Regions from separate parts of the Bacillus yunxiaonensis genome, predicted to be linked through region 1. Evidence: riboswitches for the same ligand, from Rfam matches in the RefSeq annotation. Region 1 holds a riboswitch; each other region holds the start of a gene.
The links. Region 1 has a riboswitch for S-adenosylmethionine ahead of WAX78_RS13245 (Na+/H+ antiporter NhaC family protein). Riboswitches for the same ligand answer to the same signal wherever they lie in the genome.
Positions count from the first base shown of each region.

Region 2: it holds a riboswitch for S-adenosylmethionine, as region 1 does, so the genes downstream of both, WAX78_RS11690 (methionine ABC transporter ATP-binding protein) here and WAX78_RS13245 (Na+/H+ antiporter NhaC family protein) in region 1, are expected to answer to the same signal.
Region 3: it holds a riboswitch for S-adenosylmethionine, as region 1 does, so the genes downstream of both, mmuP (S-methylmethionine permease) here and WAX78_RS13245 (Na+/H+ antiporter NhaC family protein) in region 1, are expected to answer to the same signal.
Region 4: it holds a riboswitch for S-adenosylmethionine, as region 1 does, so the genes downstream of both, WAX78_RS03720 (hypothetical protein) here and WAX78_RS13245 (Na+/H+ antiporter NhaC family protein) in region 1, are expected to answer to the same signal.

Region 1 covers NZ_JBAWSV010000004.1:217,150-225,033, forward strand. Annotated here, with positions in the region: gene WAX78_RS13230 (murein hydrolase activator EnvC family protein) at 1-648, opposite strand, end outside; gene gltP (glutamate/aspartate:proton symporter GltP) at 1,074-2,345, shown strand; partial or broken gene WAX78_RS13240 (ribonuclease FAU-1 family protein) at 2,407-2,933, shown strand; SAM riboswitch class I at 3,078-3,182, shown strand; gene WAX78_RS13245 (Na+/H+ antiporter NhaC family protein) at 3,280-4,596, shown strand; gene WAX78_RS13250 (lmo0954 family membrane protein) at 4,817-5,176, shown strand; gene WAX78_RS13255 (PspA/IM30 family protein) at 5,222-5,884, shown strand; gene liaF (cell wall-active antibiotics response protein LiaF) at 6,140-6,880, shown strand; gene WAX78_RS13265 (sensor histidine kinase) at 6,880-7,884, shown strand, end outside.
Region 2 covers NZ_JBAWSV010000003.1:476,776-484,659, forward strand. Annotated here, with positions in the region: gene WAX78_RS11665 (arsenate reductase family protein) at 1-320, shown strand, start outside; gene gcvH (glycine cleavage system protein GcvH) at 362-745, shown strand; gene WAX78_RS11675 (toprim domain-containing protein) at 946-1,290, shown strand; gene WAX78_RS11680 (thioredoxin family protein) at 1,302-1,601, shown strand; gene WAX78_RS11685 (hypothetical protein) at 1,755-2,099, shown strand; SAM riboswitch class I at 2,226-2,333, shown strand; gene WAX78_RS11690 (methionine ABC transporter ATP-binding protein) at 2,495-3,520, shown strand; gene WAX78_RS11695 (methionine ABC transporter permease) at 3,513-4,178, shown strand; gene metQ (methionine ABC transporter substrate-binding lipoprotein MetQ) at 4,280-5,095, shown strand; gene metQ (methionine ABC transporter substrate-binding lipoprotein MetQ) at 5,201-6,010, shown strand; gene sufC (Fe-S cluster assembly ATPase SufC) at 6,247-7,032, shown strand; gene sufD (Fe-S cluster assembly protein SufD) at 7,048-7,884, shown strand, end outside.
Region 3 covers NZ_JBAWSV010000007.1:170,550-178,433, reverse strand. Annotated here, with positions in the region: gene WAX78_RS19455 (acetyl-CoA hydrolase/transferase family protein) at 1-217, shown strand, start outside; gene gntP (gluconate permease GntP) at 509-1,855, opposite strand; gene gntK (gluconokinase) at 1,972-3,507, opposite strand; gene gntR (gluconate operon transcriptional repressor GntR) at 3,500-4,231, opposite strand; SAM riboswitch class I at 4,653-4,757, shown strand; gene mmuP (S-methylmethionine permease) at 4,839-6,248, shown strand; gene mmuM (homocysteine S-methyltransferase) at 6,223-7,170, shown strand; gene WAX78_RS19425 (isochorismatase family protein) at 7,453-7,884, shown strand, end outside.
Region 4 covers NZ_JBAWSV010000001.1:743,406-751,289, reverse strand. Annotated here, with positions in the region: gene WAX78_RS03750 (DUF4430 domain-containing protein) at 1-787, shown strand, start outside; gene WAX78_RS03745 (energy-coupling factor transporter transmembrane component T) at 794-1,672, shown strand; gene WAX78_RS03740 (ABC transporter ATP-binding protein) at 1,651-3,303, shown strand; gene WAX78_RS03735 (ECF transporter S component) at 3,279-3,965, shown strand; gene WAX78_RS03730 (VOC family protein) at 4,450-4,914, shown strand; gene WAX78_RS03725 (hypothetical protein) at 4,999-5,190, opposite strand; SAM riboswitch class I at 5,337-5,435, shown strand; partial or broken gene WAX78_RS03720 (hypothetical protein) at 5,504-5,802, shown strand; gene WAX78_RS03715 (NAD(P)H-dependent oxidoreductase) at 6,094-6,669, shown strand; gene WAX78_RS03710 (hypothetical protein) at 6,666-7,034, shown strand; gene WAX78_RS03705 (serine hydrolase domain-containing protein) at 7,080-7,884, opposite strand, start outside.

The DNA.
Region 1 (7,884 bases):
ATCAGCAATTAATGCTTGCTGTTGTTGCTGATTTCCTTGTAGTTCTTGCTGTTGTTTCTGTAATGTTTGTTCAGATTCCTTAAGTTGTGTTTCCTTTTTCTCAATCGCTTCTTTTTCTTTTTTAACAGTTTCTTGATCTTGTGTTTGCTGTTTTACGATATCTGTATCATTATTTAAAATTACACTTACAGAATACATATTTTCTATTAGTTCAGCGATATTGTTCGTGTTAATTAATACTTCTGTAATTAAATTTGTACGCGGTTTTTCTTGCATGGACTGTAATCTCTGCTTAATTACTTCTTGACGGGTATCGATTTTTTTTTGCAGCTCTTCAATATTCTTCTTTTTCTCTGCAATTATGTTTTGTGTTTTTTCGATTTCAGCTTTTGTTGTTTTTAAATCTGCTTCATTTTTATTAATAGAAGTAGTTAATTCATCGATTTTTTTTTGTAAATCTTGTATCTCTTTTTCGATTTGTTGTTTTTCAGCTGATTTCGTATGTAATTCTTGTTGATTACCCTCTAATTGTGATTGGATATTAGATAATTTATCTTGACTCGTCTCCGCATACACTGGTGAAAGCAATGGAGAAACGAAAATAGTGCCGGCTGTCAGTAAACTAAACGCTGTTATTTTTTTGTTCATCTGTCTATCTCCTTTCCCTATTCTATATAATCACAGAAAGGAGAAAAATGTCTATTGTTGTAATGATAATGTAAAAAAAATTAAGTAATTGTTATTAAATGTCGAAAATTACAAAGAAATCACGTTCGAATTGTTCGTTTATACTATAACAATTCGTGTATATAGGCCCTAACATATATCGAAAAATAAAGAAGAGAGGAATCGTTCTCATGTTAGGTTTTCTGACATTAGGTTTATTTTTGTCAAGAAAAATATTTGCACAGAGGAAAATTTATTTAGTTGTCAGATTTCTATTTTTGTCTTATCATTTTAATAGGGGCGAAAGTATTGAATAGTCTCATAATATTTAATACTGTGATTTTTGTATTTTATAGAAAAATAGAATATGAAAATTAAGAACATCTAAGAAGGGGGTTGCAGCAAGTATGAAAAGAATTGGACTTGCATGGCAAATTTTAATAGGTCTTGTAGTTGGTATTGCTGTAGGGGCAATCTTTTATCACAATCCGATGGTTGGTACTATTCTAAAACCGATTGGTGATATTTTTATTCGTTTAATTAAAATGATTGTTGTGCCGATTGTAGTAGCAAGTATTATTGTTGGTGTTGCCGGCGTTGGCGATGTGAAAAAGCTTGGACGTTTAGGCGGAAAAACAATTATTTATTTTGAAATTATTACAACAATTGCGATTGTTGTTGGTTTATTAGTAGCAAACGTATTCCAGCCAGGAAAAGGCGTGGATATGTCACAGTTACAAAAAACAGATATTTCTAAGTATGCAGCTACAACAGAACAAGTACAGCACCATTCATTTGCTGATACATTTGTAAATATTGTTCCGACGAATATTATGGATTCATTGGCAAAAGGTGATATGCTTGCAATTATTTTCTTCTCTGTATTATTTGGTTTAGGAGTAGCTGCGATTGGAGAAAGAGGAAAGCCAGTTCTGAATTTCTTCCAAGGTGTAGCAGATGCAATGTTTTGGGTGACAAACCAAGTCATGAAGTTCGCGCCGTTTGGTGTGTTTGCGTTAATTGGCGTAACGGTTTCTACGTTTGGTGTAAAGTCATTAATTCCATTAGGTAATTTAGTTATTGTTGTATACGGAGCGATGATTTTCTTCGTTGTTGTTGTATTAGGTCTTACGGCAAAATTATTTGGAATTAATATTTTCCAATTCTTTAAGATTTTAAAAGATGAGCTTATTTTAGCGTATTCTACAGCAAGCTCAGAGACGGTTCTACCAAAGATTATGGAAAAGATGGAGCGTTTTGGCTGCCCGAAAGCAATTACGTCTTTCGTTATTCCAACAGGTTATTCATTTAACTTAGATGGTTCAACATTATATCAAGCAATTGCCGCTCTTTTCTTAGCACAAATGTATGGTATTCACTTATCAATTACACAGCAAATTACATTGCTTCTTGTATTAATGGTTACTTCAAAAGGTATTGCCGGTGTACCAGGTGTATCATTCGTTGTATTATTAGCAACACTTCATACAGTAGGTATTCCGTCTGAAGGTTTAGCGTTTATCGCTGGTATTGACCGTATTTTAGATATGGCACGTACAGCAGTAAACGTAGTAGGTAACTCATTAGCTGCAGTTGTTATGTCTAAATGGGAAGGACAATATGACGCAGAAAAAGGACAAGCTTATTTGAAAGAGATTTCAGAGAAGCAAGCAGCTTAAATTACAACAAAACCCTCACGTATAACGTGAGGGTTTTTCTATGTGAAAGGGATGGCTGCAAATGAAACAAAAATATGGAGATGGATCATCATGGAAACGGCTAATTGATAGAGCAAATTCAGTAAAAAAGGTACAATATGGTATGTTAGTATATTACATATAAAACAAGTGAAAGAGCCTAGCTACAAGCAGTATCATAATCGAAAGGTTTGTATTGCAAATAACGACTATACTTGGGTACAGTATTTCATAAATGGAAAAAATTTTGCGATTACAGCTATGTTAAATGAGAAAAAAGAGCTTGTACAATATTATATGGATGCTTCAAAAGAGTATAAAATTGATACAAGAGGAATGCCTTATTTCGATGATTTATATTTAGATGTTGTACTGTTACCGAATGGTGAGATGTATTTACTAGATGAAGATGAGCTAGAAGAAGCGTATGCAAACGGAAATATTTCAAAAGAAGAGTATAATGTAGCCTGGGATACGGCAAAGTGGCTTATGGAAAAAATTGAAGAAGAACATTTTTTATGGTTTTCAATTTTAGAAACAGAAATTTTGAAAATAAAAGATATTATTTAGTTGCATGAAATGTTTGGTTCACTCGTAACTTTGTATAAATATCAAAAAAATACCAACTATTTTGATAGAAATAATATTTGACATTTTCTTTTGCAGCGAGTAAAGTAATAAAGGATTGATTTACACAAAATATAATATGAAACCTTCTTATCAAGAGAGGCGGAGGGACTGGCCCTACGATGCCTCGGCAGCGGACTCATGTAGAGTGCTGTGCCAAATCCAGCAAGCGATATGCTTGATAGATGAGAAGAGTGTTTCTTATATGATATATAAGACCTCTTCTCTTCAGAAGAGGTCTTTTTCGCTCTTGTGAAGGAAAGGTTTAGAAATAGGAGAGGATATTACTTTGGAACAAACAAAAGGAAATGGATGGGCATTATTGCCACTTGGTATATTTTTAGCACTATTTATTGGTTCTGGTGTGATTACAGGAGATTTTTATAAGTTACCAATCGTAGTAGCTATTTTAATTGCAGTTTCTGTTGCATTAGTAATGAACAGAAAAGAAAACTTTACGACAAAGGTTGAACGTTTTGCTAAAGGGGCTGGCAATCCAGATATCATGATTATGGTATTAATCTTTGTATTAGCAGGTGCATTTTCTGAAACGGCAAAAGGTATGGGTGCTGTTGAAGCAACAGTAAACTTAGCACTTACTATTTTTCCACAAAGCTTGTTAGTTGCTGGACTGTTTATTATTGGTGCGTTTATTTCATTAGCGATGGGAACGTCAATGGGGACAATTGCAGCATTGGGGCCAATTGCAGTAGGAATTAGTGGGCACACGGATATTTCTATGGCACTAGCTATGGCGACAGTTGTTGGCGGAGCGATGTTTGGTGACAATTTATCCTTTATTTCAGATACGACAATTGCTGCGGTGCGTACACAAGGAACGGAAATGAAAGATAAATTTAAAACAAACTTCTTGATTGTATTACCAGCTGCCATTATTACGAGTATACTTTTAATCGTTCTTACGTTAGGAACTCATACAAATATGACAGCACATGCGTTTAACTGGGTGAAAATTTTACCGTATGCAGGGGTGTTAATTACAGCGCTGCTCGGATGTAACGTACTAGTTGTATTAACTGGAGGAACAGTGTTAGCTGGTATCATTGGCATGTTAGATGGAAGCTACACATTAGCGAGTTTCTTTAAAAGTATTACAGTAGGAATTAATGGTATGATGGAGATGGTATTATTAGCGATTTTAATAGGTGGAATGGTTGAAATTATCCAATATAACGGCGGTATTCAGTATTTAATGAATATACTAACGCGTAATATTCGTTCGAAAAAAGGTGCAGAATTTGGAATCGCTGGTCTTGTAAGTATGACAAATATGTGCACAGCAAATAATACGATTTCTATTATTTTCACAGGCCCACTGGCAAAAAATGTTGCAGATCAATACAATATTGATCCGAAAAAATCTGCGAGCTTGTTAGATTTATTTTCTTGTAGCGTGCAAGGGTTAATCCCGTACGGTGCGCAAATGTTAACAGCGGCAGGATTTGCTTCACTTTCACCAGTTGAGTTATTACCGTACTCATTTTATCCAATGTTAGTTGCGGTTTGCGGTATTATTTCAATTGTAATTAATTTTCCGCGTCTTTCACCTGTAGTTGAAAAAAAGGAATATCATAAAACAGCATAAATAAAAAGAAGATGTCTTGCAGAAGACATCTTTTTTTATTTATCCCGCATTAACAGGCAGTAAGCCCCCGCTGATGGAAGCTTCACTACATTTCATTACAGTAAAAGTCTGAAAGAAAATAGGACTTAAGTCTGAGAAGAAAACAGTTCTTAAGCTCGTTATAGAAAAATGAAGAAATAGTTAAGATAAGAGTATCAAAACGAAGGGAGGCAAGCACAAGATGAAACAATTTTTAGCGTTTATCGCAGCCGGTATTTTGGCTTTGATTGCTCTTGGTAGTCTTGCTGGTATTGTAGGGTTAGCAATTGGAGCAGGGATTGTGTACTGGAGCTATAAATCATTTGTGCGAGCACAATCATTTTTTGGAAGGTTAGCTTGGGGTATTGTCGGTTTAATCGGCTTGTCAATCGCCCTTTCTCATTCCCCAGCATTAATCGGTATCGTAGCACTAGTAGTTCTATACTACGGATACCGTGAGTGGAAAAAAGAAAAAGATGTAGTAGTAAATTCTGCTTCAGAAGGTTCTAAACCATATAGCAACTTTGAAGATGAGTGGAACAAATTAATGAAAAATAACTAATATTAAACAACTAAAATAATAAAGTAGAAGAGAGGAAGATTTAAAATGAAACAATCATTATTCGGACGTGTACGTGAGGCAATACTTGCAGATTTTCATAATGCTTTAGACGAAAAGGAAAGAAAAAATCCAATTGCGATGTTAAACCAATATTTACGTGATAGCGAGCGTGAAGTAACAAAAATTGAAAAGCTAATTCAGCGACATAAAACATTAAAAGCTAACTTTGCTCGTGAACTTGAGCAGGCTCGTTATTTCGTAAATAAGAGATCAAAGCAGGCAATAATTGCAAAAGAAGCAGGGGAAATACAGTTGCATGAACGTGCATTAGAAGAAGTAGCATACTATGAAGGGCAAGTAGCTCGCTTAGAAGAAATGTATGCAGGTGTAGTGGAACAAATTGATGAGTTAGAACGTCGTCTTTCTGAAATGAAAAACAAGCTAAGAGAAATGAATGCAAAACGTATGGAATTAATGGCACGCGAAAATATGGCACATGCCAATCGTCGTATGAATACGGCTCTTCATAAAATGGATGAGAATAATCCATTCTTACGATTTGAAGAAATTGAAGAGCATATTCGTGATTTAGAGCTTCGCATGAATGAAGATCATGAACGTGATACATTTGATATGAAAATTGCAAAGCTTGAGCGTGAAATGAAAGAAAAAAATGAACTATCTTTAACAAAAGAATCAGTAAAATAATTGTAGTACATTATAAAACAAGCTTATGATATAGTGATAGAAGAAAAGGTGTTGGAATGCAATACCTTTTTCTTCTGTTTATCCCGCTATTCGCGGGCGGTAAAAACCCTACCTCAAGATTCAAAGAGAGACGAGGAAGATAGATGGGAGATAACTGCTGGCATGCGCCCGATTGGGCAGGATTTCTATCAGTGGGGGATGAAAAAACACTGATGGAAATTTTACTTTATATATGAAAAAGAAAGGGGAGCTGAGATGAAGAGACAATTTTCAAAAACACAATTTGTAGGGATGCTCCTCATTATATTTGGATTTGGTCTTGTTCTTGATATGATTCTCGGACATTTTGAGCCGGGTGCCCTTGTTTTTGCGTTTATTATGATTATGTTTGGAAGGCATTATAGAAAAAAGAATCGGTATGTGAGAGGGAATGTGTTTTTATTTGTCGGAGGACTCATTTTCGTATTCTTCCTGTTTTCATCAGCAGCCTTCGTGCTTGTCCTATTTGCTTGTTTAGCTTTCGTTGGTTATCAACTTATGCAAGGTCAGCAGAAGTCAAAAATAGTACAGGTAGAAATTAAGGAAAAAGGATATATAAATGAAGAAAAACAAATCTATCGAACAGAACCGTATCTTAAGAATATAATGGTTGGTAACGTGCGAATAATGGATCATATTTATGAGTTAGAAGATATTAATGTCCAGTATGGAATTGGTGATGTTGAAATTGATTTAACAACAGCCATGATTCCAGAAGGAGAAACCGTCATTGTTATTCGTGGTGTTATTGGTAATATTCGTTTGTATGTTCCATATGATATTGAACTATCTTTAAATCATTCTGTTATTATTGGAAGAATTTTGCTTCCGAATCATGAAGAAACAGGTTTTAATCGCAATGTAACATTTAAAACAGAACACTATAAAGAAGCTCCTAGGCGTATTAAAATTATTTCTTCGCTTATCGTAGGCGATACGGAAGTGAGGAAAGTATAATGAAGAGACAAAAGAATATTTCATGGATGTATATTCGCTACTCTATGTTATCTGCTAGTAGTATTGCATTTATTTGCACCATTGTATATGTATGGAAAAGTGGGCAATCTGTATACGATTTATTATGGAAAGAATCTATTGCTTCTGTCCCAATTGGATTGTTTCTCATCTGTACGAGTCTTCTCATTGGTGGAGTTGTTGGGTATGCAATTGGTTATTATATGCAGCAGCGTATCCAAGGTTTAACAACTTTTTTATTTGAAGTAGAACGAGGAAATTTTCCAAAGGATGCTTCGTTTACTGCAGAAGATGAATTCCATGAAGTGGAGCGAAAGGTAATTGTACTTGCTAGGAGATTAGAGGAGCAAGCGGGATTATTTCAAAAAGTAACGAATGAACGTGCACATTGGAATGAAGAAATGAGACAAAAGGTTATTTCAGAAGAGAGACATCGTTTAGCCAGGGAGCTTCATGATTCTGTAAGTCAACAACTCTTTGCTATGTCGATGATGATGGCGGCAATTAACGAGCAAACCTCTAATATATCAGAAGCTACTCAAAAACAATTGCAACTTGTTGAAAATATGGTTGTAAATGCCCAATCGGAAATGAGAGCATTGCTTCTTCATTTACGTCCTGTTCAATTAGAAGGAAAAAAATTAATAGAAGGTATTGAAGAATTATTAACGGAGCTTTCAAGAAAACAACATATGAAGATTGAATGGTTGATTGAGCCAATTCAATTGAAAAAAGGTGTAGAAGATCACTTATTCCGTATTGTACAAGAAGCGTTGTCAAATACACTGCGACATGCACAAGCAAAGAAAACAGAAGTAAGGCTGCGTCAAATTGATGAGTATGCAATTTTAAAGATTATTGATGACGGCGTAGGTTTTGAAGTAGGCGTTAATAAAGCTGGATCATACGGTCTTCGTTCCATGCAAGAACGTGTCCATGAAATTGGCGGAACTTTAAAGGTATTAAGCTTCCCGAATAAAGGAACG
Region 2 (7,884 bases), on a different contig from region 1:
AAGCAAAAAAATGGTTAGAAGCAAATGATGTAGCATATGAAATGATTCATATTGTCGAAAATCCACCTTCTAAGGAAGAACTTCGCAGTTTATATGAAAAAAGCGAATTACCATTAAAAAAATTCTTTAACACAAGTGGAATGCGTTACCGCGAGCTTGGTTTAAAGGATAAGCTAAAAGATGCAAGTGAAGAGGAAATGTTGGACATGCTCGCTTCTGATGGCATGTTAATCAAACGACCAATTGTAACAGGCAGTAATCATGTAACAGTTGGCTTTAATGAAGAGCAATTTGAAAGCGTGTGGAAAAAGTACCAATAAGGTATTTTTACATAATTAATACATTCATTGGAGGTACAAACATGAGCATTCCAAAACAATTACGTTACTCTGAAGAACACGAATGGGTAAAAGTTGATGGCAACCAAGTTGTTATCGGTATTACAGATTTCGCACAACACGAATTAGGAGATATCGTATTCGTGGAACTTCCTGAAGTTGGTGCAACAATCGAAGCTGACGAGCCATTCGGAAGCGTAGAATCTGTTAAAACAGTTTCTGAGTTATACGCACCTGTAGCGGGTAAAGTTGTAGCAGTAAATGAAGAGTTAAACGACAAGCCAGAGCTTGTTAACGAATCTCCATACGAAGGTGCATGGATGATTAAAGTTGAGATTGAAGATGCAGGCCAAGTTGATAACTTATTAACTGCAGAACAATACGAAGAAATGATCAATCAAGACTAATATGGAAAGGGCAGCTAATAGCTGTCCTTTTTTATTTGTGTCAGCTCTAGTGTCGATGGCTTCGCTTCTTCCTCACATTCTAAACGAGCCACTTCTGCTTTTATTCACAAAAATAAACAGGAAACAACATTGAAATATCGAATATACTATATACTAAAGGTAAGGTTGTATCATAGTATATGGTGATCGGGTGATGCCAAGTGGTCTATGTGGAAAAAGTAATTATTGTTGAAGGTAAATCAGATAAGAAGAAGATTGAAACGATTATTAGAGAACCGGTGGAAATTGTTTGTACAAATGGTACAATTAGTTTGTCGAAGATGGATGAACTTATTGATCAGCTGTACGATAAAGAAGTGTATGTGCTTGTGGACGCAGATGATGCAGGAGAGAAGCTACGCAAACAGTTTCGCCGAGAATTTCCACATGCTGAGCATATTTATATTGATCGTTCGTATCGTGAGGTTGCAACTGCACCATCAAATCATTTAGCGAACGTTTTATGGGGAGCTGACATCGACGTTTATACAGAATTTTTACGGTAAGGAATGGTAGAATGATCGATTGGACAGGAAATGAAGCTGTAGCCGCAGTTAGAGATCAAAATAAAACGGTATTATACGTATATACGCCAATGTGCGGTACGTGTCAACTTGCTAAAAAAATGTTAACGATTGTTGAAGCAGCATTACCTCACTTGGAAATCGGGATGTTGAATTTAAATTATGCACCGCATTTTGCGCGGGAGTATGAAATTGAAAGTGTTCCGTGTTTACTTATATTTGAGAAAAATCAACTTGTGAAAAAAATATATGCATTTCAATCTGTGGAATATTTATATATGGAATTACAATAGGCGGCAAATATTTTGCCGCCTCGACATATTTCTTGGGAAATATAAGCAACAAATTGTTTTTCGTACAACTTTTGTCGAGAGAAAGATACAGGAGAGCTCGTTATAGAAATGGAATGGTATTATGTAGAACGTGATATGAGGAGTGTGACGAAGATGAAATTGTATTCACTGCTTCAATCATTTGTAACATATGCCAATACGCAGTGTCATTTAGAACCGCTACTGCCGCAATTTGAACGGGCTGTTTGTTTTACTTTTCAAGATGAACGTTATTCATTGAAAATTTCAAGAGAGAAAATTGAGCTTACGAATGTTGCAATGGGAACGGAAGAACTTGTTTGCTTTCAAGAAGATGACTTGCAGTTATTGATTACTGGACAAGTTCGTTTGCAGTCACTATTGCGTAGAAAGGCCATTACATATAGAGGGACATATAAAACAATGTTATTATTAGAATCTGTATTTCACATTTGTAAGCCGCTACGAGTGGGTGCTTAAATTTCAGAAATTTTATTCTTTGCGAAAATTTCTGTTGACATCCATTTCATGCGTTGATACAATTCAAAACATGAAATAATGAAAACTTCATAACGACAAAATCAGACGAAATTTACATCTGATTTTCTCTTATCAAGAGAGGTGGAGGGACTGTGCCCTATGAAACCCGGCAACCGTCAACTTATGTTGAAATGGTGCCAATTCCTGCAAAGCGAATGCTTTGAGAGATGAGAGGAAAGGATAATAGTAATTTATGTATATAAACCTTTCTGCTCATTTTAAAGCAGAAAGGTTTTTTTGTTGTTTCAGTGTAGGAGGACGCTCAAACAACAAATCATTTTTATAGTTATAGCGGCGAGCCGCTTACGCTTTTTAACTAAAAAGGGGTGACATCAATGATTGTGTTAGAAAATGTAAAGAAAATATATCGCTCCAAAAACGGTGATGTTACTGCTGTTGATAATGCGAATTTACAAATAGAAAAAGGCGAAATTTTCGGAGTTATCGGATATAGCGGTGCCGGAAAGAGTTCCTTAATTCGCTTGTTTAATCAACTGGAGAAACCGACGTCTGGAAAAATTACTGTTGGAGAGCGTGTGATTTCAGCGATTAGAGGAAGAGAACTTAGAGAAGCTCGTCAAGAAATCGGGATGATTTTCCAGCATTTTAACTTACTTTGGTCACGAACTGTTCGTGAAAATATTGCTTTTCCACTTGAAATTGCTGGAGTGGAAAAAGAGAAAAGAAAACAGCGTGTAGATGAATTGATTCGTCTTGTTGGTTTAGAAGGACGGGAAGATGCGTACCCATCTCAGCTAAGTGGTGGACAAAAGCAGCGTGTTGGTATTGCGAGAGCTTTAGCAAATAATCCGAAAGTATTATTATGCGATGAAGCAACATCAGCATTAGATCCAGAAACAACAGATCAAATTTTAGATTTGCTTCTCGATATTAATAAACGCCTCGATTTAACGATTGTACTCATTACGCATGAAATGCATGTGATTCAAAAAATTTGTAATCGTGTTGCTGTTATGGAGAAAGGGAAGATTGTTGAAAGCGGCAGCGTTTTAGACGTATTTCGTAATCCGCAGCAAGACATTACAAAGCGCTTCGTTAAGCAAATAACAGATTCTGAAGATGCAGATGAAACAATTGAACATTTACTAGAGAAATACCCGGAAGGAAAAGTCGTGAAACTGCAATTTATTGGCGAAGCGGTGGAAAGACCAGTTCTGCAGGAATTAATGAGAAAAGATGGAATTGAAGTGAGCATTCTGCAAGGAAATATTGCTCAAACGACAAACGGGGCGTATGGAAGTTTAATTGTTCATTTAAAAGGTGACGAAGATGCAGTTGCAGAGGCAGTTGCAACAATTCAACAAGAGCAAGTGGAGCTGGAGGTGATTGCACATGGATAATGTGTTTCAAAATGTAGATTGGGATCAAATGTTAGAAGCTACGCAAGAGACGTTATACATGACGGCAATTGCTACACTTGCAACGTTTGTATTGGGTCTTATTCTTGGATTAGTACTGTTTCTTACAGGAAAAGATAATCTATGGGAGAACAAGCCGGTCAATGTTGTAATTGGCGCGTTTGTAAATATTTTTCGTTCTATCCCGTTCATTATTTTAATCATTTTACTGATTCCATTTACGAAGTTTCTTCTTAATACGATTCTTGGAGCAAGTGCCGCATTGCCAGCATTAATTGTTGGAGCAGCACCGTTTTATGCGAGAATGGTTGAAATTGCGCTTCGTGAAATTGATAAGGGTGTTATTGAAGCATCGAAAGCGATGGGAGCAAAGACGAGTACAATTATCTTAAAAGTATTGATACCAGAATCTTTACCAGCACTTATTTCAGGTATTACGGTAACGGCAATTGCACTTGTGGGCTATACAGCGATGGCTGGAGTTGTTGGAGCAGGCGGTCTTGGTACCCTTGCTTATTTAGAGGGATTCCAACGCAATAATGGTGATGTCACTCTCATGGCAACAATTCTTGTGCTTATTATTGTATTTATTATTCAAATGATTGGTGACCTTCTTACAAAGCGACTTGATAAAAGGTAAAGAGAAGTTTAGGAATTATTGGGATAAAGAGTTTTCGTCTAAAACGAAAACTCCCTATAGATTTTATATTTCGAATATTGGGAAAGAAAGGGTGTTACAACATGAAGAAGGTATTATTTTCAGCACTTCTTGCTGTATTTGTATTTGCATTAGCTGCTTGTGGCAGCGGCGGCGGAAAAGATAAGAAGACACTTGTAGTTGGTGCTTCTAACGTACCGCATGCGGTTATTTTAGAGCAAGCGAAACCACTATTAGAGAAAAAGGGTATTACATTAAAAATTAAAAAATTCCAAGACTATGTGTTGCCAAATAAAGCATTAGCTGATAAAGAGATTGATGCGAACTATTTCCAACACATTCCGTATTTAGAGAAAGAAATCCAAGAAAAAGGTTACAAATTTGAAGTAGCGGGGAAAATTCACTTAGAACCAATTGGTGTATATTCTCAAAAATATAAAAGCTTAAAAGATCTTCCAGATGGGGCAACAATTATTATGAGTAACTCTGTTGCTGATCATGGACGTGGGTTAGCAATTTTACAAAAAGCAGGCATTTTAAAAATTAAAGATGGTGTAGACCCTGTTAAAGCGACGACAAAAGATATTGCAGAAAACCCGAAACACTTGAAGTTCAAAACAGACATTGAGCCAGGCTTGTTACCACAAGTGTATAACAATAAAGAAGGCGATGCAGTTTTAATTAATTCAAACTATGCAATTGATGCGAAATTAAACCCAGAAAAAGATGCGATTGCGATTGAAGGCAATGATTCTCCATACGCAAACGTAGTTGTTGTTCGTAAAGGTGACAAAGATAAAAAAGAAATTAAAGCACTTGTAGAAGTATTACATTCAAAAGAAATTCAAGATTTCATTAAGAAAGAATACAAAGGAGCTGTGCTTCCTTTAAGTGAATAATGTTTTTTTCATAAGGGCTGGTAAATGCCAGCCTTTATTTTGTAACCAGTAAGATGGATGCGGGGATAAGATTCTAAAAATTACGAAAATAGGGGCGGGAATTTTATGAAGAAAATTATATTCTCAATTTTTATAGCAGTCTTTGTATTTGCATTAGCTGCTTGTGGCGGCGAAAAAGATGAAAAGACACTTGTAGTTGGTGCTTCTAACGTACCGCATGCAGTTATTTTAGAAAAAGCGAAACCACTATTAGAGAAAAAAGGTATTAAATTAGAAATTAAAAAATTCCAAGATTATGTACTTCCAAACAAAGCGTTAGCTGATAAAGAACTTGATGCGAACTATTTCCAGCACATTCCGTATTTAGAGAAAGAAATTCAAGAAAAAGGGTATAACTTTGTAAATGCAGGGAAAATTCATTTAGAGCCTATGGGGATTTACTCTAAGAAATATAAAAGTTTAAAAGACCTTCCAAATGGTGCAACAGTGATTATGAGTAATAACGTAGCGGAACGAGGACGTATGCTTGCATTATTGCAAAAAGGCGGCGTTATCAAACTTAAAGATGGCGTAGATATTGTAAAAGCGACAGAAAAAGATATTGTAGAAAATCCGAAAAACTTGAAATTTAAAACAGATGTTGAGCCAGGACTTTTACCGAAATTATATGAGAATAATGAAGGTGACGCAATATTTATTAACTCAAACTACGCAATTGATGCGAAATTAAACCCAACAAAAGATGCAATTGCACTTGAAGGATCAGACTCTCCTTACGCAAATATTATTGCTGTTCGTAAAGGTGACGAAAACAGAAAAGAAATTAAAGCACTTGTAGAAGTATTGCACTCAAAAGAAATTCAAGATTTCATTAAGAAAGAGTACAAAGGAGCTGTACTTCCTGTAAGTGAATAAGGTGAAAAAAGGGCTGGAATTTCTTAGCCCTTTTTTCTTTATATAAGTAGGAAGAAAGGTGTATCATAATATAATGTGCAGAAAATTCCTGCTCGTATTTGTAGAAAAATTGTTACTTTTTTTCAACGTTTGCGATATCATTTTATTTGATATAAAATTAGAATGAGAATAAAATGAGAATGTGAACGTTTTAGGAATTTTTAAAATGTATATAGATGATTAATGGAGGTATTGAGATGGCTGGTTCTACATTAACGATTAAAGATTTACATGTATCAATCGATGGCAAAGAAATTTTAAAGGGTGTAAACCTTGAAGTAAAAGGTGGAGAAATCCACGCAATTATGGGACCTAACGGAACAGGTAAATCAACTTTATCTTCTGCAATTATGGGTCACCCAAAATATGAAGTAACACAAGGCAGCATCATCATCGACGGTGAAGATGTATTAGAAATGGAAGTAGATGAGCGCGCACAAGCTGGTCTATTCCTAGCAATGCAATATCCAAGTGAAATTAGCGGAGTAACAAACGCTGACTTCTTACGTTCTGCAATTAACGCACGCCGTGAAGAAGGCAATGAAATTTCTCTTATGAAATTTATCCGTACATTAGATAAAAACATGGAATTCCTAGAAATGGATCCATCAATGGCACAACGTTACTTAAACGAAGGTTTCTCTGGCGGTGAGAAAAAACGTAATGAAATTCTTCAATTAATGATGATTCAGCCAAAAATCGCAATTTTAGACGAAATTGACTCTGGTCTTGATATCGACGCATTAAAAGTTGTATCTAAAGGTATTAACGAAATGCGCGGCGAAGATTTCGGTTGCTTAATGATCACGCACTACCAACGTTTATTAAATTACATCACTCCAGACCATGTACACGTTATGATGAATGGTCGTGTTGTGAAATCTGGCGGCCCTGAGCTTGCACAACGTTTAGAAGCTGAAGGTTACGACTGGATTAAAAAAGAACTAGGTATTGAAGACGAAACAGAAGAGCAAGAAGCGTAAGAGAGGAGCATAAACATGACAATTGGTACATTACCTTTCGATCAAGATTCTATCCGTCAGCATGCAAGCGAAGCGAATGAAGCTGCTTGGTTGACTGAGTTCCGCTTACAAGCTCTTGCAAAGGCAACTGAACTTCCAATGCCAACGCCTGATAAAACAAAGATTGATAAATGGGACTTTATCGGCAAAGGTCACACTGCAAAGCAAGAGCCTGTACGTTCTTTAGAAGAACTTCCAGAAACAGTGAAAAATTTAATTGATGAAAAGAATAACGTTCTTGTACAGCGCAGCGGTACAACTGCATTTGTTTCTTTATCAGAAGAAGCGAAAACAAAAGGCGTTATTTTTACAGATATCGTATCAGCTGCAACGGAGCATGCTGAATTAGTACAAAAGTATTTAATGAAAGACGGCGTGAAAGTTGACGAGCATCGTTTAACAGCTCTTCATGCTGCACTAATCAACGGCGGTGCGTTCGTATACGTTCCGAAAAACGTTGTTCTTGAAACACCACTTCAAGCTGTATTCTTAGTAGACGGTGAAGAAGCAAATGTATATAACCACGTATTATTTGTAGCAGATGCAAATAGTTCTGCAACATATGTAGAAAACTACGTGGCAAATGAAAATGTTACTGGTATTGCAAATATCGTGGCAGAAGTAATTGTAGAACAAGGTGCACAAGTGAAATTTGGTGCAGTTGACTTATTAGCAAAAGATGTAACATCTTACGTAAACCGCCGCGGCGTAGTTGGACGAGATGGACGTCTAGAGTGGGCATTAGGTCTTATGAACGATGGAAACACAATTTCTGAGAACGTAACGAACTTAATGGGCGACGGTTCATTTGCT
Region 3 (7,884 bases), on a different contig from region 1:
ATATGCTGACTTAAGGGGACTAGCGCCAAGGGAAAGAGTGGAACTGATTATTGAGAATTGCGCACATCCAATGTATCGTGACCAGCTGCGAGCTTATTACCAAGAAGCGCAAACAAGGGGTGGACAAACTCCTCATGTTTTAGAAAAAGCTTTTTCTTGGCATACGAATTATGCTAAAAATGGAACAATGCTTGAAGCGGTAGTAGAAACTGTATAGGTGCGTATCACAAGTAGCCGCTTAAATTTTTTATGGTGTATCCAATGAATCACTATATTCGCATTATTTAAATACCTTGTGAATCTGTCTATAATTAGTATTACTATTACGGAGAAAGCAAAGAATATCATGAAGAGTCGTGGTGGTAAGCCAAATTGAGTTCAATCATCTAGAAATTTATTTCATATAGATTCATAAAGGTGAACCGCACCATAAGTAAATGATATTTTTTTTAAGATGAATAGACAGCAAAACCCTCACTTAAGTGAGGGTTTTGCTGTCTAGAAAGGTTTATACAAATAAGCTTAGTAATAACGTAAATCCTAATCCAGATACGGAAATAATAGTTTCAAGTAAGGTCCATGTTGCAAATGTTTCTTTCATGCTTAAACCAAAGTATTCTTTGAACATCCAGAAACCAGCATCGTTCACGTGTGAAGCTATTAAGCTACCAGCTCCTGTTGCAAGGACAACTAAAGAGAGGTTAACGTCAGAGTGACCTAACATCGGAATTACTAAACCGACAGTTGTTAATGAAGCAACCGTAGCAGATCCTAAGGAAATACGTAAGATGGCAGCGATGATCCAAGCAAGTAAGATTGGTGATAATGAAGTTCCTTTAAATAATTCGGCTACATAGTTACCTACACCGCCATCAATTAATACTTGTTTGAAGGCTCCGCCTCCACCAATGATTAAGAGCATCATCCCGATATTTGAAATCGCTGTTGTACAAGATTCCATTACGTTTTTGATTGGGATATTTCTTGAGAGTCCCATTGTATAAATCGCAACTAATAAGGAAATCAACATGGCAGTATCCGCATTCCCAATAAACTGGATCGCTGCTAGTAAACTATTATCTTTAAATCCCATTGTTTTTTGCAACAAGGTAATAATCGTAGCGATTGCCATTAAAATAACAGGCAGTAAAGCGGTAAAAACACTGATACCAAAACTAGGTGTGTCTTCAAGTTTAAATACTTTCTGCTCACCTAAAGATTTTATATTACCAGTTTTCGTGAATGCTTCAGGTACTAGCTTTTTCGCAATTTTAGTAAATACAGGTCCAGCTAAAATAACTGTTGGAACCGCTATCATAAAACCGTAAAGTAATACTTCACCAATGTTTGCATGCAATTCACCCGCAATAGCAGTTGGTCCTGGGTGTGGCGGTAAAAATCCGTGTGTCACAGATAGAGCTGCTGCCATCGGAATACCGAGATATAAGATAGAAACTTTTAATTCTCTTGAAATAGCAAATACAATCGGAATTAATAATACTAATCCTACTTCAAAAAATAATGCAATACCGATAATAAATGAGGCAGTCACGACAGCCCATTGAATGTTCTTTTTACCAAATTTGTTCACAAGAGTCATGGCAATGCGTTGTGCGCCCCCAGAATCTGAGAGCAACTTGCCTAACATCGCACCAAGTCCAAAAACGAGTGCCAAATGACCGAGTGTTCCGCCTAATCCTGCTTCAATGGTTTTAACAATTTTTTCTGGCGGCATTCCAAGTGCTAAAGCAACACCAAATGATACAATGATTAATGAAATAAAAGTGTTTAATTTAAAGCGCATGATCAGTAAAAGTAATGCTAAAATCCCAATTGCTACAATGACTAATGGCATCGTAATTTCCCCCTAATATTAGCTGTATTTGTTTTTTATCCCCTGTTTTTTGGAAGTAGGCCCCCAACCTCAAAGTTCAAAAAGAGACGAGGAGTGGGGGACTACTAATGAAAGTTTCACTTTATTAAACTTCTTTGATAATCGGCAATTCGTGTATAATCTTCTTCTAATGCTCTTGATAGGTTAATAAATATCGGCAGTAATTGTCTGTATTCTTTTGTTGCTTCTTCTTTCGGTGTGTGTTTGTAGGTACTGCCAACCATTTCGGAAACGATTTCAAAAGAATCGATTTTTCCTGTCGCATAGAGACCTAATATACATGCACCTAGACAGGAGCTTTCGTAGCTTTTTGGAACAACGACTTCAGATGCGAAAATATCGGACATCATTTGTCGCCAAACGTCAGACCTTGCGAAGCCTCCTGTTGCTTGAATACGGGTCACAGGACTGTCCATGCATTCAGTTAATGCTAAAAATACGGTGTATAAATTATAAATAACGCCTTCTAAGGCTGCACGAATCATATGTTCCTTCTTATGTGACATCGTTAAACCGAAGAATGAGCCGCGTACATCTGGATTCCATAATGGCGCACGTTCACCTGCGAGGTATGGATGGAATAATAATCCGTCTGCACCAGGTCTTACACGTTCAGCAATTTTCGTTAATACATCGTATGGATCAATTCCTAGTCTTTTTGCAGTTTCTACTTCTGATGAAGCAAGTTCATCGCGAATCCAGCGAAGGACCATTCCGCCATTGTTTACCGGTCCACCAATTACCCAATGCTTTTCCGTTAGGGCATAACAGAATATTCTTCCTTTTTTATCTGTTTGCGGCTTGTCAATGATGGTTCGAATAGCACCACTTGTCCCAATTGTGACTGCAATCTCGCCTTTTCTAATTGCATTCACACCTAGATTCGAAAGCACGCCATCACTGGCACCAATGACAAACGGTGTTTGTGGATCGATTCCAATCTTCTTAGCTAAATCTGGATTGCAGTTGCGATATATCGTAGTGGTTGGTACGAGCTCAGACAATTGAGCAGGTGTTATACCAGCAATTTTTAAAGCTTCTTCATCCCAATCTAGTGTGTTTAGATTCATCATACCCATGCATGAAGCGAGGGAATGATCAACAACATATTGATCAAAGAATTGTTTAAAGATATATTCTTTGATTCCGATATATTTTTTCGTTTTAACAGCGATTTCAGGATGGTCATTCACAATCCAAGTAATTTTACTTAATGGTGACATGGGATGAATAGGTGTTCCTGTTCGTCTATAAACTTCATGGCCATTCAGTTCATCTTTGATCTTATGTGCCCATGTCTCACTGCGATTATCTGCCCAAGTGATACAAGGTGTCAGCGGCTCGTCATTTTCATCCATGGCAATGACACTATGCATGGCGCTGCTAAATGAAATAAACGATGGTTGTTTATCTGAATGATGTTTTGTTATATTTGAAATCGCCTGCAAAACGGCCTGAAAAATCTCTTCTGGATCTTGTTCCGCTGTGGAAATATCCGGTGTGCGAAGTGGGTAACCAATATTCTCTGTTTGAATGACTTCGCCTTTTTCAGTAAATAATACTGCTTTGGTACTTGTAGTACCGATATCTATACCTAACATATAGCTACTCATGTTCTTGCTCTACTCCTTTAGATAACATTTGTTGTGACATCCAGAGGTCTTCAACTTTCCCTTGCACATCATCAAAGTTTTGATGTAAGGCTTTAATCATGAGGGCTCGATCCTTTGATTCGATTGCTTTTATATAAAGCTCATGATTTTTAATAATCCGTTCAAAGTCTTCGTACTTTTCCTTGAAACGGGTACGCATTGATAAAAGGATTAAGCTTTCCATAACAGGCTTTAAATTATTCCAAATCATGAGGATATGGGAATGCTCAATGGTGCGAATAATCGTTTCATGGAATAAGAGATCTTGATAAGAAAATTCATCAGCATCATGATATTTGATGGCGATTTTCATCATTTCCATAATTTTATTTAGTTCTCTTACTAACTCATTTGTGTCCATCTTTACAAGTCGCTCAAAGATAAACGTTTCTATAAGTAAACGAACATCATATATTTCTTCGATTTCTTTTTCGGTTAAACCAATGACAACTGCGCCCATTCTTTCTAAGCGAATGATATTTTCAGATGCTAGTACTTTTAATGCTTCACGAACGGGTGACCGACTTACAGAAAAATCGGCAGCTAATTTATTTTCAGATAGAATGGTACCGCTTTCAATTTTACCTGCAATAATACGCATTCTCAGTTCGCTCGCAACACGATCACCAGTAGAAGCTTTTGAAAGCCACTTTTCAGGATAAAGAAATTCCCTTGATTCCGTCATAATTCCACCTCATGTTAATCAAGTATACTTGTATACAAGTATTATAACTTAGATTTTTAATTATGCAAGCGCTTTTATGTTGTTTCGTCTAGATGCCCTTCAATACTTGTTCAAGTTTGATGAGAGTTTAAAATAATAAGGAATGATAAACAAACTCTATTTTCCAATTTATATACGGAAAATAAATACTTTTTATTAAGTGAATCTTTCATCAGTGGGGGCATCTCCTACTAATGGTTAGTTGAACTGATTGGGCACATGCCAGCGGTTATCCTCTACCTATCTTCTTTATTCCTTTTTGAATAAGGGGTTTTACTGCCAGCGAATAGCAGGATAAACGAGTAAATAAATTAGGCGGTATTTATAAGTACAGAAACACGTTGACAATTTTTAAATAGATTGATAAGGTTATAAAAAAATATTCTTATCCAGAGAGGTGGAGGGACTGGCCCTACGAAACCTCAGCAACAGGTCTGCTTAAGATACTGTGCTAATTCCAGCGGGTGATGAACCTGATAGATAGGAGGGTACGTTTTTATTTGTCAGCCACGCACTCTTTTATAGAGTGCGTTTTTGTTTTCTCTGGATAGTAGGAAGGAGAGTAAGAATGGAGAACAAAAATAGGAAAGAATTTCAAAGGAAAATGCAAGCACGTCATTTAGTTATGTTATCACTTGGTGGAGTGATTGGAACTGGATTATTTCTAAGTTCAGGTTACACGATTCAACAAGCTGGTCCATTTGGTACAATTCTTTCCTACCTGATTGGTGCACTAGTGGTTTATCTAGTTATGCTGTGTTTAGGTGAGCTTTCCGTACATATGCCTGAAACGGGTGCATTTCATAGTTATGCATCTAAATACATTGGACCAGGGACAGGGTATACCGTAGCTTGGTTGTACTGGTTAACTTGGACTGTTGCTTTAGGCTCTGAATTTACTGCTGCAGGGTTGCTTATGCAGAGATGGTTTCCATCCATCAATGTCTGGATATGGAGTGCCCTTTTTGCCATTTTAATCTTTGGATTAAATGTACTGACAGTTAAATTTTTTGCTGAATCTGAATTTTTATTTGCCTCTATAAAGGTAATAGCTATTGTAATATTTATTGTTTTAGGAGCAGCGGCAATAGTAGGTTTTGTTCCGATGGCTCATTCAAAGTCAGCGCCATTCTTTTCTAACTTTACAAGTACAGGTCTATTTCCTCATGGTGCTTTTGCCATTATAATGACGATGCTTGCCGTTAATTTTGCTTTTTCAGGAACGGAATTAATAGGAATTGCAGCAGGTGAAACAGTGAATCCAGAAACAGCGATACCCAAGGCCATTCGTATTACTTTGTGGAGATTGATTATCTTTTTTGTAGGAACGATCATTGTTTTATCTGCATTATTACCTAGTTCCGATGCAGGAGTATTAGAGAGTCCCTTTGTTGCCGTTCTTGAACGAGTTGGAGTGCCATATTCGGCAGATATTATGAATTTCGTTATACTAACGGCTATTCTATCTGCTGCAAACTCAGGTCTTTATGCCTCTTCTAGAATGCTGTGGTCGCTTGCCAATAAGAACACAATATCTCCTATTTTTGCAAAAATGACAAAACAGGGTGTTCCAATTAATGCGGTCATTTTCAGCATGTTGGGAGGAGCTTTGGCTCTGTTCTCAAGTATCGTGGCACCGGATACTGTGTATATTGTGCTAGTTTCTATTTCAGGTTTAGCAGTGGTTGTAGTTTGGATGAGTATTAGTACTTCGCAGTTCCTATTTCGCAGACAATATGTAAAAGAAGGAAATTCTGTAGATGACTTGGTCTATCGTACACCATTCTATCCGCTGGTACCAATCGCTTCTTTTATCATTTGTTTTGCGTCATGTATCGGGATTGCGTTTGATCCTACACAACGAATTGCTTTATATTGTGGTGTTCCATTTATATTGTTTTGCTACGGAAGTTATTATCTAACACAAAATTTAAAGAAAAGGGGTATAGATTATGTCCAACAAAATCAATCCAATTGATGCTATTTTATCTCAACATTCAATTATGCTGCTTGACGGAGCGCTGGCTACAGAACTGGAGTCACATGGATGTAATTTGGACGATTCCCTTTGGTCAGCACGTGTATTACTTGAGAATCCGGAATTAATTTATCAGGTTCACTCTGACTATTTTCATGCTGGAGCGGACTGTGCCATTACGGCAAGCTATCAAGCTACTGTTGATGGTTTTTCTGTGCGCGGAATACAAGAAAAGGAAGCTTTAGAGTTAATTAAGCAAACAGTGTTACTTGCAAGAAGAGCAAGGGATGATTACTGGAAGAAGAATACGCAAACGAATAGGCCTAAGCCATTGGTTGTTGCATCAGTTGGTCCTTATGGAGCTTACTTGGCGGATGGTTCAGAATATATTGGCAATTATGGTATCACAGATGAAACGTTAGCAGAATTTCATCGTTCAAGAATGTCAGCGTTGATTGAAGCGGGGGCCGATCTATTAGCCTTTGAGACGATTCCTTCCTTGCAAGAAGCAAAAGTATTAGATTCATTATTGCGGGATTTTCCAGAAACATATGCTTGGCTATCATTTTCTTTAAAAAATGAGAAATCGATAAGTGATGGTACTAAGCTTGCGGATTGTGCAAAGTTGTTTGAGGGAAGTGAACAAATTGCAGCAATTGGTATCAATTGTGCACCAGTAGCTGTTATTACAGGGGCTATCCAAGAATTGAGTAGAAACACAAAAAAACCGATTCTTGTTTATCCGAACTCAGGTGAAATCTATAGTCCAGAAACCAAAACATGGTCTGGTCAACAATTATGTAGCAGTTTCGATATTAAATCTAAAGAATGGTACAATGCAGGGGCTCGGTTAATAGGAGGATGCTGCAGAACCACACCTCATCATATTGAGGAGATTTCAAAAACATGGCGGACTTCCTAGACTTGTATCTGAACAAAGCAAATAGAATCTATTTGGATAATGCTTTTCTAGATCATTCGTTTGAGATATTAATAATGTGCGAAGAAGGCTAATAAAATGAGTAATTAAAACTTCATTTAAGTACACTAGGGTGAACTGTACTATAAGTGATAGTAAAGAGGATATTATGCTTCTATAGCGAAATAAGTTTAATAGATGAAGGGGGGCGATATGATGAACATGAAAATGAAGAACGGTTTGGAGAATAGGTGTAGAAAACTATAATGAAAAGGAGTTTTTCTATTGAATCAAGTGTTGCTTATTATTGATGTCCAACAAGCATTAGTTGATGGAAATGATAAAAACAAAAGTGTACTAAATAAAGACGTATTACTAGATAACATTAATTTGGTTATTAATCAAGCATTAGAATCACAAGCTTTAATTGTCTTTATAAGGGATAAAGATGTTGCTGACGGCAAAGGTCCAGGGTTTCAAATACACTCAAAAGTAAAAGTGCCAACCACTGCAAAGATATTTGATAAAGCGGCCACGAATTCGTTTTATGGTACGCCATTAATGGATTTTTTAAAGGACAATGAGATTGAACATCTTGTAATCATGGGGTGTAAAACAGAACACTGCATTGATACAGCGGTTAGAACGGCAACGGTGAATCATTTTGATGTTACTTTAGTTGGAGATGGTCATTCGACGACAGATTCTTCAACCCTA
Region 4 (7,884 bases), on a different contig from region 1:
GAAAATGCTGAAATGGCTTGTGTTGTTTGTTTTCTCACTTAGTTTTATCACTGGGTGTAGTCAAAATGAGGTAAAGACAGATAAAAAGACAGCTGTAAAACAAACAGAGCAAAAAGATGAAAAGAAACAGGAACAGCAATCTTCAGAAGAACAGAAACAAGAAGAAAAACCAAAAGAAGAACAGAAGCAAGAAGAAAAAACTGCGGATTCAAGATCTATCGAACAGAATCAAGCGCAAAAACAAAACGCAGAACAATCACAAAATCAAGAGCAAAAGGCACAATCACAAGAAAAATCCAAAGTTGTAAATGAACCGAAAGAAACGCCGAAGCAGGAAAATGCACAACAAACAACTGAAAACCAACAGTCTGCACAGGTCCATTCTGAAGGGACTCCTTCATCAGTAAAACCTGCTCCAGAACCAAAATCGGAACCGAAACCGGAACCAAAACCAGAGGTAAAGACGGTTACGATATCCGTACGTGATGATCAAAGCACGGTCTTAGGAGGAACTGAAGTAGAGCTTCAAGATGGAGATACAGTTTTTAAAGTATTGGCTCGTACAATGAAGCAAAAAGGGATTCAAATGGAAGCTAGTGGATCTGGAAGTAGTGTATATGTTCGCGGGATAAATAACTTATATGAAAAAGATAAAGGTGACCTAAGTGGTTGGATGTATCGTGTAAATGGAGCTAATGCCAATATAAGTGCGGGCAAGTATAAGGTGAAACAAGGAGATAAAATTGAATGGTTTTATGCGTTAGATTATAGGAAGGAAAATCGGTAACAAGTAATGAGATTAGCATTTTCTTCTATGCATCCACTTGTCAATTTTCTGTATTATGTAGGGGTGATTATACTATGTATGGTATGTCTTCACCCTGTTTTTTTAATTGGTGCAATTTGTATGATTCTTATATTAAATATCATACAAGGTAATGGAGAAAAAATGAAAAAAATGTTACCAAGTTTACTTTTTTTCGCTCTTATAATTACAATTATAAATCCGTTATTAACACACCGAGACAGTACAATTTTATTTTATATAGGTTATAATCCGATTACGTTAGAAGCAGTGATTTATGGATGCACAATGGCGTTATCATTGTTGGTGATTTTATTTACGTTTGCTTCTTATAATGAAATGATATCAAGTCATAAGTTTTTATATTTATTTTCCCGTATTTCTCCGAAAGTAGCATTGCTTACAATGATTACCGTTCGTTTCGTCCCTTTATTTATGAGACGTCTCACTCATATTACACTTGTGCAAAAGTCAAAAGGAGTTCAAGTGGATGCGGGCTCTCTGAAAGAAAGGGCACAGAATGGTATGAAGCTGTTGCAAGTATTGTTAGTTTGTTCGTTAGAAGAGGCCCTTCAAACCGCTGATTCTATGCAAGCGCGGGGATTTGGAGTGACAAAACGAAGTACATATATTCGATACCGTATGGAACATAGGGATTGGTTTTTCCTTGCTTTTTTAGTGATTTTATTTGTATGTTGCCTTTTTGGAATAAGTATGGGATATGGTGTTTTAATGATTTATCCAAAAGTAGAATCACTCCTTTTGCAACAAAATGACCTATTTTTCTTTATTCTATTTCTTATGTATATAAGTCTACCAATTCTAGTAGAAGGAAGGGAGTGGTTATGGTGGCGCATGCAGAAATAAAAGATTTGTCGTTTACATATACAGACGAGGGGTCTGCGGCTTTATGTAATGTGTCTTTATCTGTTTCTCACGGAGAATTTGTTGTGTTGGCAGGACGTTCTGGTTGCGGCAAGACGACGTTATTAAAACATTTCAAAAAAGAGCTTCTCCCGATTGGAATGAGAGAAGGCGGCATGTATTATGATGGGGAATGTTTGCATTCAATACCAGGTTTATTATCGGCTCAAGAAATCGGCATGGTATTTCAAAACCCGGAGAATCAGCTTGTGATGGACACAGTGATTCAAGAACTTGCATTTTCTCTTGAGAACGTCGGCTATGAAACAACTGTAATTCAAAAAAGAATTGCTGAATTAATTAGTTTTTTAGGGTTTCAAGATATGTTGCATCAATCTGTACATACGTTATCTGGTGGACAAAAGCAGCTTGTTAATCTAGCTGCTGTACTTGTTTTGCAGCCTAAATTATTGCTATTAGATGAACCGACAGCACAGCTAGATCCAATTGCAGCAAAAGATTTTTTAGGACTATTGAAACGAATTCATGAAGAACTAGGAATTACAATTATTTTGAGTGAGCATCGTTTAGATGAAGTGGTTCCTCTCGCCGACCGAATTGTTTTTATGGATGAAGGTACCATTGTCTATGATGGAAAACCAAATAAAGTGATTCCAGAAATGTGGAAAGTAAAAGCATTTCGCCCATATATTCCGCAAATTCCACGTTTGTTTTTAGAATGGAAGGCTGAAAATGTTCCGTTTACAGTTCGTGATGCACAAAAACAAATTCGTTCGATTTTAAATGAATTTCAGTATGATACCCCTCCGCAACATGCAGAAAAGAGGGATGTACTGTTACAAGCAAAACATGTTTCATTTCAATATGAAAAACATGGACCGTTCATTTTGCAGGATTTGATGCTGACGGTTAAACAGGGACAATGGACAGCGCTTGTTGGAAAAAATGGTACCGGAAAATCAACGTTATTAACGCTTTTAGCAGGGCTGCAAAAATGTCGCAGAGGAAAAGTGATTTGGGAAGGTAAGTTAATTCATAAAACAGAAGTAACAGAGCGCTTTAAAAAAATTGGTTATGTATCGCAGCACCCTTACTATCATTTTACACATGATACTGTTTGGGACGAGCTTTTTAGCCGTGCGCAACAATTATATAAAAAAGAAGCGAATGAAAAAGTAGAAGAAATGCTTCGGAAGTTTTCAATCTTGCATATTCTTAATCGCCATCCGCATGATTGTAGCGGCGGAGAACAGCAATTAATCGCTCTTTGTACAGTGTTATTGTCAAAGCCAAATCTATTATTATTAGATGAACCGACAAAGGGATTAGATCCAGGCAAGAAAGAACAGCTTGGCGAGTTGTTTCAGCAATTACAAAAAGAAGGAACGACGATTGTTATGGCGACGCATGATATTGAGTTTGCAGCAAAATATGTGGATAACTGTATCATGTTATTTGATGGGAAAATTATTATGGAAGACACACCGGCCCGCTTTTTTAGTGAGAACTTTTTTTATACAACATCTGTTAATCGTTTTATTCGTAAACAACTGCCGTATGCTTTAACATGGGAGGATGTGTTTGAGGCGTGTCCAAAAGATATGCTGGTATAGTTGTAGTCGTTTTTTTAGTGTTGATTATTACACTTTTATTTACGTCTTTTGTGACGGATCAATATTATATATGGTGCAGTCTTTTCTTTTTAATTGTGATTATGTTGCCATTTTACGTGCGTTTTGAGAAAAAAGCTTTTGTTTCGCGTGAAATTGTACTTGTAGCTGTCCTAGCGGCAATTGCTGCGATTAGTCGTGTACCATTTTCTTTCATTCCAAGTGTACAACCAACTTCGTTTGTTATTATTGTATCAGCGATTGTTTTTGGTAGTGAGACGGGTTTTCTTATCGGTGCAACAGCTGCGTTAGTTTCTAATATATTCCTAGGGCAAGGGCCTTGGACTCCGTGGCAAATGTTTTGCTGGGGTATGATGGGTTTTTCAGCAGGACTGCTGCGTCATACGTGGATGATGAAAACATTATGGGGAAGAGTTCTCTTTGGATTTATTGCAGGATTTGCTTTTAACTGGGTTATGAATTTATGGTTTCTTATTGGTTTTTTGAAAGAACTAACATGGGATACTTTTATAAAGGCGTATATTACAAGTTTTTATTTTGATCTTGCACATGCACTTTCCAATGTATTTTTTCTTTGGGTGTTTAGCACATCTTGGATTAAAATATTGGCACGTTTTAAGAAGAAGTACGGTATATTAGAATGAGGAAATGCAACGCACGTTTTCCCAAGTAAATAGGGAATAAGTTTTTCTTATAAGACATAAATATATACAGTAGGATCGCGACTTACATATTCGTTCGCTTTTTGAGACACTTCTTACATGATGTAAGGGGTGTCTTTTTTATGTATAAGTAAGTGCATTTTTAATTAACTATTTAGGAATTAGAATCCAATTCATACTTTGTTTCTCATACTATGGTACTGCACTCATAAATAGAAAGATGATACAACAGATGGATGTTGTAATAATGATATATCTATATACTGGTAGTGATAAAGAGAGTGATATTTCAGATTTCCCCCTTTTGTATATAAATTCCCTATCGTAAAATTGAGTGAAAACAAGGGGAGAGATGAGTGATAACTGTTGGCCTGGCATAATCGCTGTAACTAATTAATGTATGGGGAACACGCCCATTGCCAGTAGTTGAAATTTATTGCATTAGTACGAAGAAGGGATGTAAAACATGATAAAGAGTATATACGAAACACATTTACATGTAAGGGATTTAGAGAGAGCAATTGATTTTTACCAAAATAAACTTGGATTAAAGCTAGCGAGAAAATCACCTGAAAGGAAAGTAGCCTTTTTTTGGATAGGAGAAGATAGACGACAAATGCTGGGATTATGGGAAGTGCCAACAGATGCTTATATTCAGCTCAATCATTTCGCTTTCGAGGTAGAATTGAATTTCTTAAAACAGTCCAAAATATGGCTGGAAGAGAGAGGGATAGAAGTGATTGGAAGCCAAGGAAAAGGGAATCAAGAACCCATTGTCCAAAGCTGGATGCCGGCAGCGAGTGTTTACTTTCTCGATTATGATGGAAATAAGCTGGAGTTTATTTCTTTATTATCTGATGAACCCAATGAACTTGGATATGTACCATTTTTAAGTGAATGGGAAAAAGAAGTTCCTAATAGAAACGTTTAAAAACAAAATAAGAGTTGATATTAAGTTAATAAATAAAAAGTAAGCACGATTCATACGTGCTTACTTTTTATTTTTGGGAATTTTTCATTCTTGAGATAAAATATCTGCCGTACTATCACACTGTTGCAACGCATGTTGGACAGCTTGTAAAGATTGTTCAATGCGTTGACGATTATCTGATTTCTCGACTGTTTGCAAGGCGTTTTGTAAACAGTTTTTTGCTTCATGTAAAGCCTGGCAAGAATCTTGAACATGACCACGTGCATTTTTTTGCATGATTGCACCTCCTTTGGTCTATACATTTGTAGTATGAGCAAAACGAAACAAAATATAATAGTTTTCTAAAAAATAAATCCTGATTATTCTTATAGGAATTGACTTTTTTGGTTATATGCATTATAGTAAGAGATAAAGTGAATATTTTCTTATCCAGAGAGGTGGAGGGACTGGCCCGATGAAACCCAGCAACCGCAATGCAGGTGCTAATTCCAGCAGAACAGTTTTGTTCTGGAAGATAAGAAGGAAGAGACATGTTCCGCTTCTTCTTATCGAAGAGGTTTTTTTATTGCAAAAAAACCGATAATGAAAGATGGACAACGAGAAGAAAGGAGTGGACATAACTGTGACACTTGAGAAATATATTACGTTGCGCAGTGCAATTTACGAATATATGGAAGAACAAGAAGAGCCGATTACGTTATTGGATATTCAAGAGTATATTGCTTCTGAACATAAAGGGAAATTTGCAAAAAAGATGCTTCAACAATTTTATTTATTGCGGTTACTCGATGAACTAAAACTGGATGGAAAAATTACTTTAGCAGGGCCGCACAAATATATAATGATAAGGGGATTTGCTACATAGCAAAAGAGAAAAGAGGGAGTTGATCTCTCTTTTTTATGTTATAATTTATTTGAAAATTCACTTATTTTCGAGGTATGTAGATAAAAAGACTGTACTATGCAGTCTTTTTACAAGGAAATGGTGCTGAGTGTGTAGTGTTCAAAAATTAAATGTGCCCCGAAAGATGGGCGTTCTCGGCTAACAAATAAAAAAGACACCATCGCCGAATAGGTGTCGTTGCTTTTGTCGAAGGGGCTTGCCCTTTGACATGTATTAGAATAGCATGTGGGCCCACGAAAAGTCAAAAGGGAATTAAAGGAAAGGTGTTATTTACAATGAATATATTGATTGTATACACGCATCCAAACCCATCAAGCTTCAATGCTGCTATTTTGAAACATGTAGAACAAGGATTACAAAAAACAAGTCACTCTGTAACCGTTCTTGATTTGTATAAGGAACAATTTAATCCGGTTCTAACCTTTAACGAGACAAAAAAGAGAAGAGATTTAGTGCATGAGGAAGAAACAAGAAAATATAGGGAATTAGTTGCAGAGGCAGATTACTTCATTTTTATTTATCCAGTTTGGTGGTGGAGTATGCCTGCGATATTAAAGGGGTTTATTGACCGAGTATTTGTTTCAGGTTTTGCTTACAAATATGAAGAGAGAATGCCTAAAGGATTACTTACAGGAAAACAAGCATGGGTGATTCATACATTAGATTCTCCTTTATGGTACGCTGCTCTTTTGTACCGATCAGCTGAATGGATTGTGATGAAGAAAGGAATATTGTCCTTTTGTAGGATACATAACATAAAGCGTTCTGTATTTCAATCTGTGAAAAGTAGTAAACAAGAAAAAAGAGAAAAATGGCTGCAAAAGATATATGAGAAGGCGGCAAAATTATGAAAAATAAGGAACAGATTTATAAAATTATGAGTGTATGTGAAAGAGAAGATGACTTGTTTTATTCTTATCTTTCTTGTTTATTAGGGATAAAAGAGAATAGCAAGCAATTTTCTAAAGTTAAACAAGAAGTGCGGGAAGAATATCTTATAATGGGTATTTGTGAGAGAGAAGTAGACATTTTAGTAGAACAAAATAAACAGGTTGCAGATTTGTATATACCTAAGTTGCTTAGGTGGGAATTTTTACAAGAAAACGTTCGTTATATAGAAGATTTGTGCTCAATGGTATTTCAGTTAAAACCTTTATGCTTTTCAGAAGAACAATGGAAAAATGTAATGATGATCATAGAGAAAGAGCTGCCGTAAGACAACTCTTTTTGTAACAAAAACTTTGAGAATTTCGGTCTAATTTTAGTGTTTTTGTAAATACTTAGCGATTTGTAAATACATATCTCCATATGTGGATTGTATTTCTCCATTATGATTAGCATTTGATGAAAAGTGAACGATAACCATATGCGCAGTTGGATCAATATATAAACGTTGCCCATAACTCCCATGTACCTCGAATGCACCATGTTCGTTATGGGGAATCCACCATTGATTATGGTATGAATATGCTTCACCATCACCAACTGGAAGTTCGTCTTTTTTAATATTCTTAATTTCATCAATGATAGAAGAAGAAATAATTTGCTTTCCGTCATATACACCATTGTCCGCAATCATTTTTCCGAACCTTGCCATATCTCGGGCGGTTGCATTTAATCCTGCGCTGGCTTGTTCCACTCCTGTTTCATCAACAACATAATAAGCATCCTCTTCTGCTCCAATTTGTGACCAAAAATGTTCACTTACCATGTCTGCAAGGGATTTTCCTGTTACAGTACGAATCACCCATCCAAGTGTTTCGGCGGAACCATTATCATATGAAAAATTTTCTCCAGGAGCAGCAGTTTCGTTTGCTTCTAGCAACATGTCATAAATTTTTAAAGGCCCATCATAGTTTTTACCGCGAGGAAGAAGATTACTCGCTAAATATAATTGTGCATCTTGATTAGATAATCCAGCTTGTTTAAAGCCGTGGGTTGGATAATTTACAGAAACTTGCATATCTAGTAGTTGTTGAATTGTCGCCTTTCCAAATGGTGTTCCTTGTAATTTTTTTACGTAAGTTTCTGCAGTTATATTGGGTTGCAACTTTCCTTCTTCAATG